3 regions of the Planococcus sp. TJ-307 genome follow, and region 2 is predicted to be linked to each of the others. Evidence: predicted binding sites of a transcription regulator. Region 2 holds the regulator's gene; each other region holds the start of a gene.
What was found. The regulator CtsR, encoded in region 2, represses protease genes until heat stress. The targets are predictions, from matches to a motif close to ATGGTCAATAAAGGTCAAACA.
Positions count from the first base shown of each region.

Region 1: a site for CtsR is predicted at 2,581-2,601, ahead of clpP (ATP-dependent Clp endopeptidase proteolytic subunit ClpP). Genes of this name have one in related genera too.
Region 3: a site for CtsR is predicted at 2,802-2,822, ahead of AC4EHK_RS05075 (ATP-dependent Clp protease ATP-binding subunit). Genes of this name have one in related genera too.

Region 1 covers NZ_JBZDOJ010000005.1:104,885-109,131, reverse strand. The annotation lists gene gap (type I glyceraldehyde-3-phosphate dehydrogenase) at 1-869, opposite strand, end outside; gene AC4EHK_RS16540 (sugar-binding transcriptional regulator) at 870-1,913, opposite strand; gene AC4EHK_RS16535 (glutaredoxin family protein) at 2,021-2,251, opposite strand; tRNA gene AC4EHK_RS16530 (tRNA-Arg) at 2,435-2,506, opposite strand; gene clpP (ATP-dependent Clp endopeptidase proteolytic subunit ClpP) at 2,678-3,289, shown strand; gene AC4EHK_RS16520 (HPr family phosphocarrier protein) at 3,347-3,604, opposite strand; gene whiA (DNA-binding protein WhiA) at 3,664-4,247, opposite strand, start outside.
Region 2 covers NZ_JBZDOJ010000007.1:61,350-65,596, forward strand. The annotation lists gene AC4EHK_RS17915 (ATP-dependent Clp protease ATP-binding subunit) at 1-1,322, opposite strand, end outside; gene mcsB (protein-arginine kinase McsB) at 1,319-2,410, opposite strand; gene AC4EHK_RS17925 (UvrB/UvrC motif-containing protein) at 2,400-2,933, opposite strand; gene AC4EHK_RS17930 (CtsR family transcriptional regulator) at 2,946-3,416, opposite strand; gene AC4EHK_RS17935 (hypothetical protein) at 3,573-3,818, opposite strand; rRNA gene rrf (5S ribosomal RNA) at 3,965-4,080, opposite strand; partial or broken rRNA gene AC4EHK_RS17945 (23S ribosomal RNA) at 4,156-4,247, opposite strand, start outside.
Region 3 covers NZ_JBZDOJ010000001.1:1,051,617-1,055,863, reverse strand. The annotation lists gene AC4EHK_RS05085 (beta-ketoacyl-ACP synthase III) at 1-234, opposite strand, end outside; gene AC4EHK_RS05080 (DUF2929 family protein) at 422-610, shown strand; gene AC4EHK_RS05075 (ATP-dependent Clp protease ATP-binding subunit) at 640-2,781, opposite strand; gene AC4EHK_RS05070 (metal-sulfur cluster assembly factor) at 2,993-3,301, opposite strand; gene AC4EHK_RS05065 (prolyl oligopeptidase family serine peptidase) at 3,369-4,139, opposite strand.

The sequences.
Region 1 (4,247 bases), on a different contig from region 2:
GCAGAGTTGCCGTTATAGTCTTTAGAAACTAATGGAAGGTCGCTGTATTCCAAGTAACCTTTCAATTCGTTTTCAGTTGCATCTTTTAATGCATTGTTAACATCTTCAACTGTAACTTTTTGCTCAAGGTCTACTACCAAGTCAATTAGAGATACGTTTGAAGTTGGTACGCGGATTGCCATACCGTCAATTTTGCCTTCTAGTTCAGGCAATACTTGTGATACTGCTACTGCTGCTCCAGTTGTTGTTGGAATCATAGATTCTGCAGCTGCACGTGCACGGCGGTAATCTTTGTGCGGTGAATCCAAAAGAATCTGGTCATTTGTATAAGAGTGAATCGTTGTCATCATAGCGTGCTTGATGCCAAAACGGTCATTCAATACTTTAGAAATTCCAGCTAAGCCGTTTGTTGTACAAGATGCGTTTGAAATAACATGGTGTTCTTTCGGGTCGTACGACTCATGGTTAACACCCATAACAAGTGTTTTCATGCCGCTTTTGCCTGGTGCTGAAACGATAACTTTTTTAGCTCCAGCTTCGATGTGTTTTGAAGCAGATTCGTTATCTGTGAAGAATCCAGTAGATTCAACAACGATGTCTACGCCAAGATCTTTCCATGGAAGGTTTGAAGGGTCTTTTTCAGAGAATACACGGATTGTTTTGCCGTTAACCACAATGTTATCGCCTTCTGCTGAAACTTCAGCATCCAATGTTCCGTGGATTGAATCGTATTTTAGTAAGTGAGCAAGCATTTTAGCGTCAGTCAAGTCGTTTACTGCGACAACTTCCACTTCTTCGTTTGCCATTGCCCCACGAAATACGATGCGTCCAATACGTCCAAATCCGTTAATTGCTAATTTTAAAGTCATTTACAATTCCTCCAATTTTTTAGTCAATTCGATAATCTTTCTTGCGGCACCCTCGTCTGTGACCAACACTGTCGGGTTTGGTGCGTTTTTGAAATAAGATAAAATCGCTCTTGCTTTGGAACTCCCACCGGCAACTGCTAAGATCGTTGAAGCTTTTTGCACCTGTTCCCATTGAATGCCCGCTGTGCGAATACGATAAACAATTTTTCCATCTTTATCGAAATAATAGCCGAAAGCCTCACTTACCGCTCCACCTGAACGTATCTTTTCTGCTTCTTCCAGAGAAGAGTGGCGGCGAACCGTCATTTCTTCTGCGTTGCCTATGCCATGGACCACTACATCTGTTTGGTCGTACAAGTCCATCATTTCCTTGATCAACGGCTCTTTCATCATCATTTCGAAAGCTTCAGCACTTAAATGATCAGGCAAGTAAAGAGTTTTAAACGAACCGCCAGTTTTTTCGGCAAAAGCGGCTGCAATCGTATTGGCTTGATGCAAGACATCTTCACCTAAGCCGCCGCGGGCTGCAATAAATTGAAGCGCCCGCTTCGGTTTGCCGATTGACAGTTCTTTTGAGATGGCCGCCAGTGTACTGCCGCCAGTGACGGCGATTTTTTCATAACGGCTAAACATCATTTCCAGAAGACGGGCTGCTTCTTTGCCAATATGGAATTTTACTGCTGGAATCTCGTCGCTGTCCTGTGGCAAAATAACCACTTTCGAGATGTTTAAGACTTTTTGCAGCTCTGCTTCCATATCTGTCAATCCAGACATTTCACGAACGAAATCTTTCAGGTTCTCCAGCACTTCCAGTCCTTGCGAAGTAATAGTCATGCCTGCTGTCTTCATTTCAATCAATTGCTGCTTGCGCAGCAAATCGGTTTCTTTCCTGATCTCGCGCTCTGTTGCACCGGCAACTTCACTTAAGGTTCGCCTGCCGATTGGTTGTTCTAAATAAATTGTCTGTAAAATCTGGTATCGCTTTTTCAGGAGTTCGGACATTTCCGGCATCAGTTTTCGCTGAGCGACAGATAATGCATCCATGTGTTCACTCCGTTCTAGCTGGACGTTTTTTGTCCCATTAAATAATTTTGTGTCCCACTAAACTCATTCTACCTAATCCGTCTTTTAATTGCAAATAAAAAGAAGCGTTAACGTTCTAACGCTTCCAACAATTCTACATAACCAATATTGCCGTATAACAATACCGTGTTGTCTTTCTCCAGCACCGGAATCATGAGCATGTATTTCTCATGCAGTGCCTCGTCGCTTTCAATGTCCACTTCCTTATAGGTTATGGGGAAATCTTCATTGACAAGTTCGATCATTAACTTTGCTTCATCGCAAAGCGGGCAGTTGGAACGCGTATATAATGTAAACATCGGTTTGCCTTCTTTCTATAAACAGGATAGGTTTTCAAGCACTCGCTATATAATTGAGGCTATTCATTCAGCTTATCCATAAAAATCTTTCCGTTCAACTTATACTGCCTAGCCCACTAAATTGGCAATAAAAAAACAGCCCCTTTAGCCGGTTAAGGCAAAGGGGCTGCATTATGTTTAGGATGCCCTCGGAAGGAATCGAACCTCCATCTCAAGAACCGGAATCTTACGTGTGATCCATTACACTACGAGGGCGTTTTCGCTATTAGCGACTTTTCTATTATACGAAACCTTTTTAAGTTAATCAAGCTTATTTTTTTGATTCGTTAGATTTGACCTTCATTGACCATGATGTGTATGATAATAGTACAGCTGAGAGAACTTTCAGCATTGTTTGCAAACCACTTAATCGAGGAGGAACTTTTCATGAACTTAATTCCTACAGTAATTGAACAAACTAGCCGAGGCGAACGTGCTTATGATATTTATTCGCGTTTGTTGAAAGACCGCGTCATTATGCTAGGCAGCGGTATTGATGATAATGTTGCCAACTCAATTGTTGCACAGCTCCTGTTCCTTGAAGCAGAAGATCCAGATAAAGATATTTCGATTTACATCAACAGCCCAGGCGGCAGCATCACAGCTGGTATGGCGATTTACGACACGATGCAGTTTATCCGTCCAGATGTTCAAACAATCTGCATCGGCATGGCCGCTTCAATGGGCGCGTTCCTATTGGCAGCTGGAACAAAAGGCAAACGCCTGGCACTTCCGAATGCCGAAGTCATGATTCACCAACCTCTTGGCGGTGCTCAAGGCCAAGCAACTGAAATTGAAATTGCGGCGAAACGCATTCTTCACCTTCGCGAGAAGTTGAACCAAATTCTTTCTGAACGCACAGGTCAGCCGATCGATGTCATTTCTAAAGACACTGACCGTGATAACTTCATGACAGCTGAACGCGCGCTTGAATACGGCTTGATTGACCAAGTCATCACACGTAGCAAGCTTCCTGAAAACCACAAAAAAGACGTTTAAAACAAAAACTCACAGCCTTTGGGCTGTGAGTTTTTTTATGGTACAAAAGCTTTCTTTTTACGATTCTTGTTCAATAATTTCTGATAAAGATTGGACTGCTTTTTCCTCATCCAACCCATCTGCCGAAATTATCACTTCTGTTCCTTTACCAATTGCCAGGCTCATGATGCCCATGATGCTTTTGGCATTTACTTTTTTATGGTCTTTCTCTAAATAGACATCCGCAGTGTACCGGTTTGCTTCTTGAACAAATAACGCGGCTTGCCTTGCTTGAAGACCTGTTTTTAATAGCACTTTTACTTGTTTTTCAACCATGCTTATCCTCATCCTCCTCTGAAACTTAACTCTCTTATATATGAAAGAACAGCCAGCAGTTAGCGGCCGATCATTTCTCCCTTTCTCAGTGACGCTGCAATTTCATCAATTTTTCGCAGCCGGTGATTGACACCTGACTTGCTGACCGATCCACCCGACACCATTTCACCCAACTCTTTAAGCGTCACGTCTTGATACTCTACCCGAAGTCGGGCAACTTCACGCAAGCGTTCAGGCAATTGGTCGATTCCAATTGCACTATCGATAAAGCGGATATTTTCAACTTGCCGCAATGCTGCATCAATGGTTTTATTCAAGTTAGCGGTTTCACAGTTGACGAGACGGTTTACACTGTTTCGCATGTCTCGGATGATTCGGACATCTTCAAATTTCAATAAAGCCGAATGCGCGCCAGTAATGCTCAGGAAGTCGGCAATTTTTTCTGCTTCTTTAAGATAAGTGACAAAGCCTTTTTTCCGTTCAATAGTTTTGCTGTTTAAATGGAAAACATTCATCAAGTCGACCAAAGAGTCGGCATGATCTTTGTAGAGAGAGTAGATTTCTAGATGGTACGATGAGGTTTCAGGATTGTTGACAGATCCGCCCGCTAAAAAAGCCCCTCGCAAATAAGAGCGTTTGCAGC
Region 2 (4,247 bases):
GCCGCTTTTTCAAACTCTTGGCTTTGCACCGCTTCATTTTTCTCTGAACGTGCAGCTTCCAATCGGGCTTCCAATTCTTTCAGGTCCGGTGGAGTCGTGTACGAGCGAAGTCTTACTTTAGAGCCTGCCTCATCAATCAAATCAATCGCTTTATCCGGCAAGAAACGGTCCGAAATGTAGCGGTCTGACATTTTTGCGGCTGCTTCGATCGCCTCATCAGTAATTTTCACACGGTGATGCGCTTCGTAGCGGTCACGCAAACCACGAATGATTTGAATCGACTCTTCTACTGAAGGCTCATCCACTTGAATTGGTTGGAAACGGCGTTCAAGTGCCGCATCTTTTTCAATATATTTGCGGTATTCATCCAACGTTGTCGCACCAATACATTGCAGTTCCCCACGTGATAATGACGGTTTTAGAATATTAGAAGCATCAATCGCTCCCTCTGCCCCACCTGCTCCAATCAATGTATGAAGCTCATCAATGAAGAGGATGACGTTGCCTGCCTGGCGAATTTCATCCATCACTTTTTTCAAGCGATCTTCAAATTCCCCACGGTATTTTGTTCCTGCAACTACTGTACCCATATCCAGAACCATGACGCGTTTGTCACGAAGCGTTTCTGGAATTTCATTGTTGACGATTTGTTGCGCCAATCCTTCAGCGATCGCTGTTTTACCAACACCAGGTTCACCGATCAATACCGGATTGTTTTTCGTTCTGCGGCTCAATACTTCAATTACACGCGTGATTTCATCACTGCGGCCGATAACCGGATCCAAGCCACCTTCACGGGCTACTTGCGTCAAATCGCGTGCCAAGCCGTCTAAAGTTGGTGTGTTTGCCGAAGCATTCGGGCTTGTGCCTGTAGACGCCTGCTCATTGTTGCCTAGGAGCTGCAACACTTGCTGACGCGCCTTATTCAAGCTGACGCCTGCATTTCCTAATACACGTGCTGCAACGCCTTCACCTTCGCGAATCAGCGCCAATAGCAAATGCTCTGTACCAATATAAGAATGGCCCAATTTACGGGACTCATCAACTGACAATTCAATCACTTTTTTTGCTCTCGGCGTATAGTGGACAATCGGGCCAACATCTTTTTCGCCGACTCCTACAAGCTCTTTAACGCCTTCTTCGATCAATTGTGTATTTACTTCAATCGCTTCTAAAGCTTTAGCGGCAATACCGCCGCCTTCGCGAATTAAACCAAGAAGAATATGCTCTGTACCGATTGATTCATGTTTCATGCGAATGGCCTCTTCTTGAGCTAACTGAAGAACTTTTTGTGCGCGTTGTGTAAATCGATTAAACATCATGCAAGATCCTCTCCTTCACTATTTATACCTTCTTTATTCAATCGCTCCCGAAACAACTTTGCCCGGGCAAAATCACGTTCTTTTGGCTGCAGCGGCTTGTCTGCATATTGCTGCAGGAATGCCGGCTGCATAAAAATCATCAATTCATTTAAAATCGACATGTCGACATCTTGGATCATCTTTAAATCAATACCCAATCGAACATCTGACAAACAAGTAGCAGCTTCTTCCGTCGTCAGCAGTCTCGAATGGGTAAGAATTCCAAGTGACCGGTAGATGCGATCTTCCAGCACCAGCGGTGAATTTAGAACAATGGCTTCTCGTGCTTTTCGTTCCTGTTGAATAATTTGTTCGGTCATATTTTCCAAGTCCTGAAGAATTTCATATTCGGACTTGCCAAGAGTTAATTGGTTTGATATTTGATAAACGTTCCCTAAAGCTTCACTGCCTTCGCCATAAATACCGCGAACCACCATGCCGAGCCTCGAAATTGCAGGAATGATCCGTTGGATTTGATGCGACATCGTCAAAGCCGGCAAATGAAGCATAACCGAAGCTCTCATGCCGGTTCCGACATTGGTAGGACAGCTGGTTAAGTAGCCATATTTTTCATGAAAAGCATAAGACAAGTTTTTCTCTAACAAGGTATCCAGCTCATTGGCTATTTTATAAGCATTCTGAAGGTGAAATCCTGATTGCAAACTTTGAATTCTTAAATGATCCTCTTCATTGACCATAATACTCAGTTCTTCATTTTCAGACAACAAAACCGAACTGGAGTGTTCGCTATTGGCAAGATAAGGGCTGATTAAATGTTTTTCTACCAGCACTTCTTTTTGCCGCTGTGCAAGTTTTTCAATACTGATATGGCTAAAAGTATAGTCTAACTCACTGCCTTTATCTAATAATACAGAAGAAATTTCTTTATCTACTTTGAGTGCTTCGTCTTCCGTAAAAGAATAGGGAAACTTGAAGTCAGTTAAATTTCTCGCTAACCGAATTCGTGTACTCATTGCAATATCTACACTTTCACCGTCGTTGGCCATCCAGCTGCTTGCTCGAGGTTGGAGAAACCGTTCAATTGCCATTTGGAGCACCTCCCTCAAGCTTCAAACTTAACACTCTCACTTCATCTCTTAATCTGGCAGCTTCTTCAAAATGTTCCCCTTGAATAGATACCTGCATTTGCTTGCGAAGTTCTTCAATTTCTTTTTTTATCTTTAAGGTTGTCCCATAAGAAGCTGGAATCTTACCCGTATGTTCAGTGTTTCCATTATGGAACCGTTTAAATATTTCATTGAGTTGTGGCGCAAATTCATCGTAACAAGAAGCACACCCAAATTTACCTAACTGCAAAAACTTAGGGAAAGTAAAACCACATGAAGGACAAGTAGCTACTTCTTTTTTAACTGGGTTAATGGATGCCTGCGAAGTAGGAAACCAATTTGATAATAACTGATGAATAGCTAATGGATCCTGTTCAAAAGCAATATTAATGCTATGGTTTTCAGCAGCACAGATGTGGCATAAGTGAAGCTCAGTTATCTGTCCTTGTTGCTGCTTTTTAACTATTACTGATGCAGAACGTTCTCCGCACTGATCGCAAATCATCTTTTCACCTCTTTATGTGTTCGACTGATATTTTATTGTGAAGAGCATGGCAATAAGAATACGCGCCCGGACATCATCACGTGTAGGAAGAGGCAAAAGCAGCGTCGCGCGGTCTACAGCACTGAGAATCAATTTTGCTTCTCTTTTTGAAATAATTTCTTCATCCAGCAGTCTGAAAACAATATCTTCAGCCATCACTTGGGTAGCACCATGCTCTAATCGTTGGATAACCTCGGCTATAACATCTGATTTTTGATGGAGCCGGATTCTCCTAATACGAATATATCCACCACCGCCGCGCTTGCTTTCGACAGAATATCCACGGTCAACAGTAAAGCGCGTATTAATGACATAGTTTATTTGAGAAGGCACACATTGAAATTTTTCAGCCACTTCGCTGCGTTTAATTTCAATGTGGTCTCTCTCGCTTAATTCGATAACTTGTTTCAAATAACCTTCTATTACATCCGAAATATTCCGCATCGCTTTCACCTCTTCGATACATAATACGTCAAAACTGACTTTGACTATATTTGACTTAATTATACACCAAGTTTTTTATAGATATCAAATAGTACGTTTCAAAAGTTTACGATAATAAAAAGCCTTAAAGCAGATTTGCTTAAAGACTTTTTTACCTTATTCTTGATCCAGTATTCTTTTTACAAAATCTTTAGCGTGACTTGATACGGACTGCGTTTTTTCTTCTGCGTATTTCGTCTTCCACTTTATTCCTTCCTGCCAAATTTCCACTGCATCTCCTACAGAAACATTGTGAGTAAAGTCAGCTAATGGAAAGGTATAACGCTCACCAGCTTCTTCTGTAGCCTTCAATAATACTGTTCGTTTATCAATAGCTTCTACTACATATATGCCTGGTTTCATGGAAATCACCTCACTCTTGTTTTTCCCACTCTGTCCCCTCTTCAATCCTTATTTTTATTTCTTTATGAACTTTGCTTTTGACTTTCAAATTTTTTCATAAAAAAAAGCCGTTACCGGAATCGGTAACGACTTGTTTGTCTTGAAATGCCCAGCGACGTCTTACTCTCACAGGGGGAGACCCCCAACTACCATCAGCGCAAAAGAGCTTAACTGCCGTGTTCGGGATGGGAACGGGTGTGGCCTCTTTGCCATCATCACTGGACTATTTGGTTGAGTGCTTGTTCACTCAAAACTGGATACCCGACATTGATTGGTGAAGCGTTCACGATACAATAGTTTGGTTAAGTCCTCGATCGATTAGTATTCGTCAGCTGCACGTGTCGCCACGCTTCCACCTCGAACCTATCTACCTCATCGTCTTTGAGGGAT
Region 3 (4,247 bases), on a different contig from region 2:
AACTAAAATCAACCCAATTTCAGCAGGATCGATGCCAGCGTCTTCAATCGCTTTTTTTGCAGCTTCCCGTGACATGTCGGAAGTGTCTTGATCGTCTTTCGCAATCCGTCGTTCTTGTATGCCAGTCATCGTACGAATCCACTCATCACTGGTATCCATGCGCTGCTCTAATTGAAAGTTTGTTAGTCTGTCTTCCGGCAGACACCTGCCTAAACCGATTATTCCAGCATTCATTGTATATCCCTCATTTCAATTATCATCATATATTAGTACCTGGTGTTAATAATACGCCACTAACTAGCTAATTTCAACTAACTGACATATTTCCGACAATTTTTTTTCATTCTTTCCATTCTTTCTTTCTGTCCGTCAAAGCTTATGCTATGATTAAACTAGATATTCTATGTAGAGGTGAAACTAGATGCAATATATTGGAACATTTTTATGGTCGTTCTTTTTGATTTCTTTGCTCAATTATGTTGTAAGCGCAGTTCAGAACGTACCTTTCGATTTTATGATGGGTGTTTACATTTCAATTGGGGTTACAATTTTGATTTTTGTAATGTCAGCGATTATCCCAGAGGGACCTGCTCCTGAAAAGCATTTATAAGAAAAAGAAGCATAATCCGGATGTCCGGATTATGCTTCTTTTTTGTTAATGATAATTTGATTATTTTCATCCATCGTCAATTGCAGCTCTGTATTGGCTATGATTCCGCCTTTAATCAGTTCACGAGCAATATTGGTTTCGATATTGCGTTGGATAAAACGTTTTAACGGGCGTGCTCCAAATATCGGATCAGTTCCAGCTTCAACAATGTGATTGATGACTGATTCGTCTACAATCAGTTTAATATGTTGTTGATTGATGCGTGCAGCCAGTTCGGCAATCATTTTCTTAGCTATACCATAAAAATGGGTATTGGTAAGCGCATGGAAAATAACGATGTCGTCAATCCGGTTTAACAGTTCCGGCTTGAAATGCCTACGTAATTCACCCATGACAATGTCTTCAATATCGTGTTCGCTACTGGCATCGCTGATATGCGCAGATCCAATGTTGGAAGTCATGATCACTACAGTATTCGAAAAATTGACAAGCCGTCCTTGGCTGTCGGTAATGCGCCCATCATCCAAAATCTGCAATAAAATATTGGCAACGTCCGGATGCGCTTTTTCGATTTCATCAAGCAGGACAACCGAGTAAGGATTACGGCGCACCGCTTCAGTCAACTGTCCGCCTTCCTCGTAGCCGATGTAACCTGGAGGTGCACCGACCAGCCGAGATACGCTGTGTTTCTCCATATACTCAGACATATCAATCCGAATAAAATGATCTTCCGAATCGAATAAGTTTGCGGCTAATGCTTTGGCCAATTCTGTCTTCCCGACCCCAGTAGGCCCCAGGAAAATAAACGAGCCAATTGGTTTCCGCTCATCTTTGATGCCTGCGCGTGCTCTCCATACGGCTTCCGTCACCAGCTCGACTGCCCGATCTTGGCCAATTACACGTTCTTTTAAAGTATCGCCTAGCCGCAGCAGTTTATCGCGCTCGCCTTCTACCAATTTCGTGACCGGAATTCCCGTCCATCTGGCGACGATTCCTGCAATTTCTTCTTCCGTCACTTCTTCACGCAGCAATCGTTCAGCGCCTTCCTGTTCCAAATCCGCTTCCAAAGCCTGCAATTCCTTTTCAAGCTCAGGAATTTTGCCATGTTGCAAAACAGCAGCCGCGTTCAAATCGTAACGATTTTCCGCATCTTCAAGTTGTCTGCGGAATTGATCCAGCTGCTCCCGTTTTTCCTGAATTTTTTTCAACGATTCTTTTTCTGTGGTCCACTGATTTTTCATACCTGCAGAAGAATCCCGCAGTTCCTCGATTTCTTTTCGCAAGGTTTCCAATCGCGTTTTGCTCGCTGCATCTTTTTCTTTCATTAAGGCCTGCTCTTCAATTTCTAATTGCATAAGACGACGCGTCACTTCATCAAGTTCCTGCGGCATTGAATCAATCTCTGTACGAATCATTGCACACGCCTCATCAATCAAGTCGATGGCTTTGTCCGGCAAAAAGCGCTCGGTGATATACCGGTCGGACATTGCAGCCGCTGCTACAATCGCCCGGTCATGAATGCGGACGGCGTGATGCAGCTCAAAACGTTCTTTTAACCCACGTAAAATGGATACCGTATCTTCAACTGATGGTTCTCTCACCATCACCTGTTGAAAACGGCGTTCCAGTGCTGGATCTTTTTCAATATGCATCCGGTACTCGTCCAGCGTGGTCGCCCCGATACAGTAAAGTTCCCCACGCGCAAGCATCGGTTTCAGCATATTGCCTGCATCCATCGCTCCTTCTGTTTTTCCAGCCCCAACAATCGTGTGGATTTCATCGATAAACAAGATGATTTGCCCTTCACTGTCTTTGACCTGTTTGAGGACACCCTTTAAACGTTCTTCAAATTCTCCGCGGTATTTCGCACCCGCAATCAAGGCACTCATATCAAGTTCGTAAATAGTTCGATTCTTTAAGCCCTCCGGTACATCGTTTCGTACGATTCGCTGTGCCAGACCTTCAACAATTGCTGTTTTCCCAACACCCGGTTCGCCGATCAATACCGGATTGTTTTTGGTTTTCCGTGACAGGATCCGAATAACGTTGCGGATTTCCTGGTCGCGACCGATTACAGGATCCATTTTCCCGGATTGCGCCTGCTCCACCATGTTGCGGCCAAACTGTTCCAACGGAGATTTTTGTTCTGCGTTATTTGGAGATTGGACCATACCAACCACACCTTTCAATTAGTTTGACTATCTTTGACTAATTAGATTATAGTCAAATTTTCAGGAATAAGCAATTATTATGGATTTAAATTTCATGCACTTAGAAGTTAGACTATAGAATTAAAAATTACTTATTGCAGCGATCTGCGTAGGATTTTCTGCAGAAAAAAACCTTGGCGGAATAAAATCCGACAAGGTTTTTTAAAAGTAATTATCTAACGCCAAGCGCCATTTTTGCGTAACGTGACATATGGTCTTTGCCCCAGACGGGTGTCCAGACGATTTTAACATCGACTTCTTCCACTTCAGGCAATTCGTACAAAGCAGCTTTGACCATTTCTACGATTTGAGGTCCCATAGGGCATCCCATTGACGTTAACGTCATCGTCACTACTGCAAAGCCATCTTCAGTCACCATTACATCATATACAAGCCCGAGATTGACAATGTCAACTCCCAATTCGGGATCGATTACTGTTTCCAATGCACCCATCATGCTGTCTTTCATATCTTGATCCATTATAAATCCCTCCCTTTACTAGTAGTACCATCTTATCAAACTTTAGGCGGAATTGAAATTGACACGCTTACTCTGTCTTCAAATGTTTCGCCAGCCACTCCGTCGCTTCAAGCATTCCTTTTCGGCTGACGGCATGCCCCGCTTCTCTTTCACGAGTAAATGCAATGTTTTCCGGTGTCGCTTTATAGTGTTCTTTCAGTTCTTTGAACAAACGATAAGTTGGCTCAAATGGCACTGTTACATCCTGTTCCCCGTGCCAGAAATAAAGGGGGCGGCTATTAAATTTCGGCTGGTTCTTGCCGCTGTCAAAAATAGCTAAAGTCGACAGCATACGCTCGCGTTCGTCTGCACTGATCGGCAGCTGGAACCCTCTCGATTCGTATTGAGCCATTTGTGCCTGCGCCAGCTCTACGTAATTTCCTGCACCCATCATGACAGCTGCCGCCCGAATCCACGGATACACGGTCAGTGCCCCTAAAGTAGTGATGCCTCCCATGGAAGTACCGCCTACCCCAGGTTCTCCAGCAACCAGTCCCTGTTCATGTAATTCTTTGTGTAAAAACGCCAGCTCTTCGATCGAAGTCAAGACAATCTCCCAAAACCGCAAACTGATTTGAACCTCATCTGATCCTTCGCTTCGTTCTCCGTGCAGTAACGCATCCGGTAAAATGACACGCATCCCTTTTTCAGCCAATTGGTAGGCATAATGCAAATTATGCTCTTTAGCGCTCATATGGCCATGAAAAAAAACAACTGTTGGCAATGCCGTCTCCGCTGTTTGATCCGGAGTTATATGAAGCAACGGGATATGTCCCCATATTTGTCGTTGAACTCTCAACTGCATTCACTTCCTTCATTATTCATCCTACCAATCTTCCAGAAATCCGGCAATCACCAATTCTTTTCCAATTGAATCTTTGCATTTCCTCAACATTTTTTGACGAAT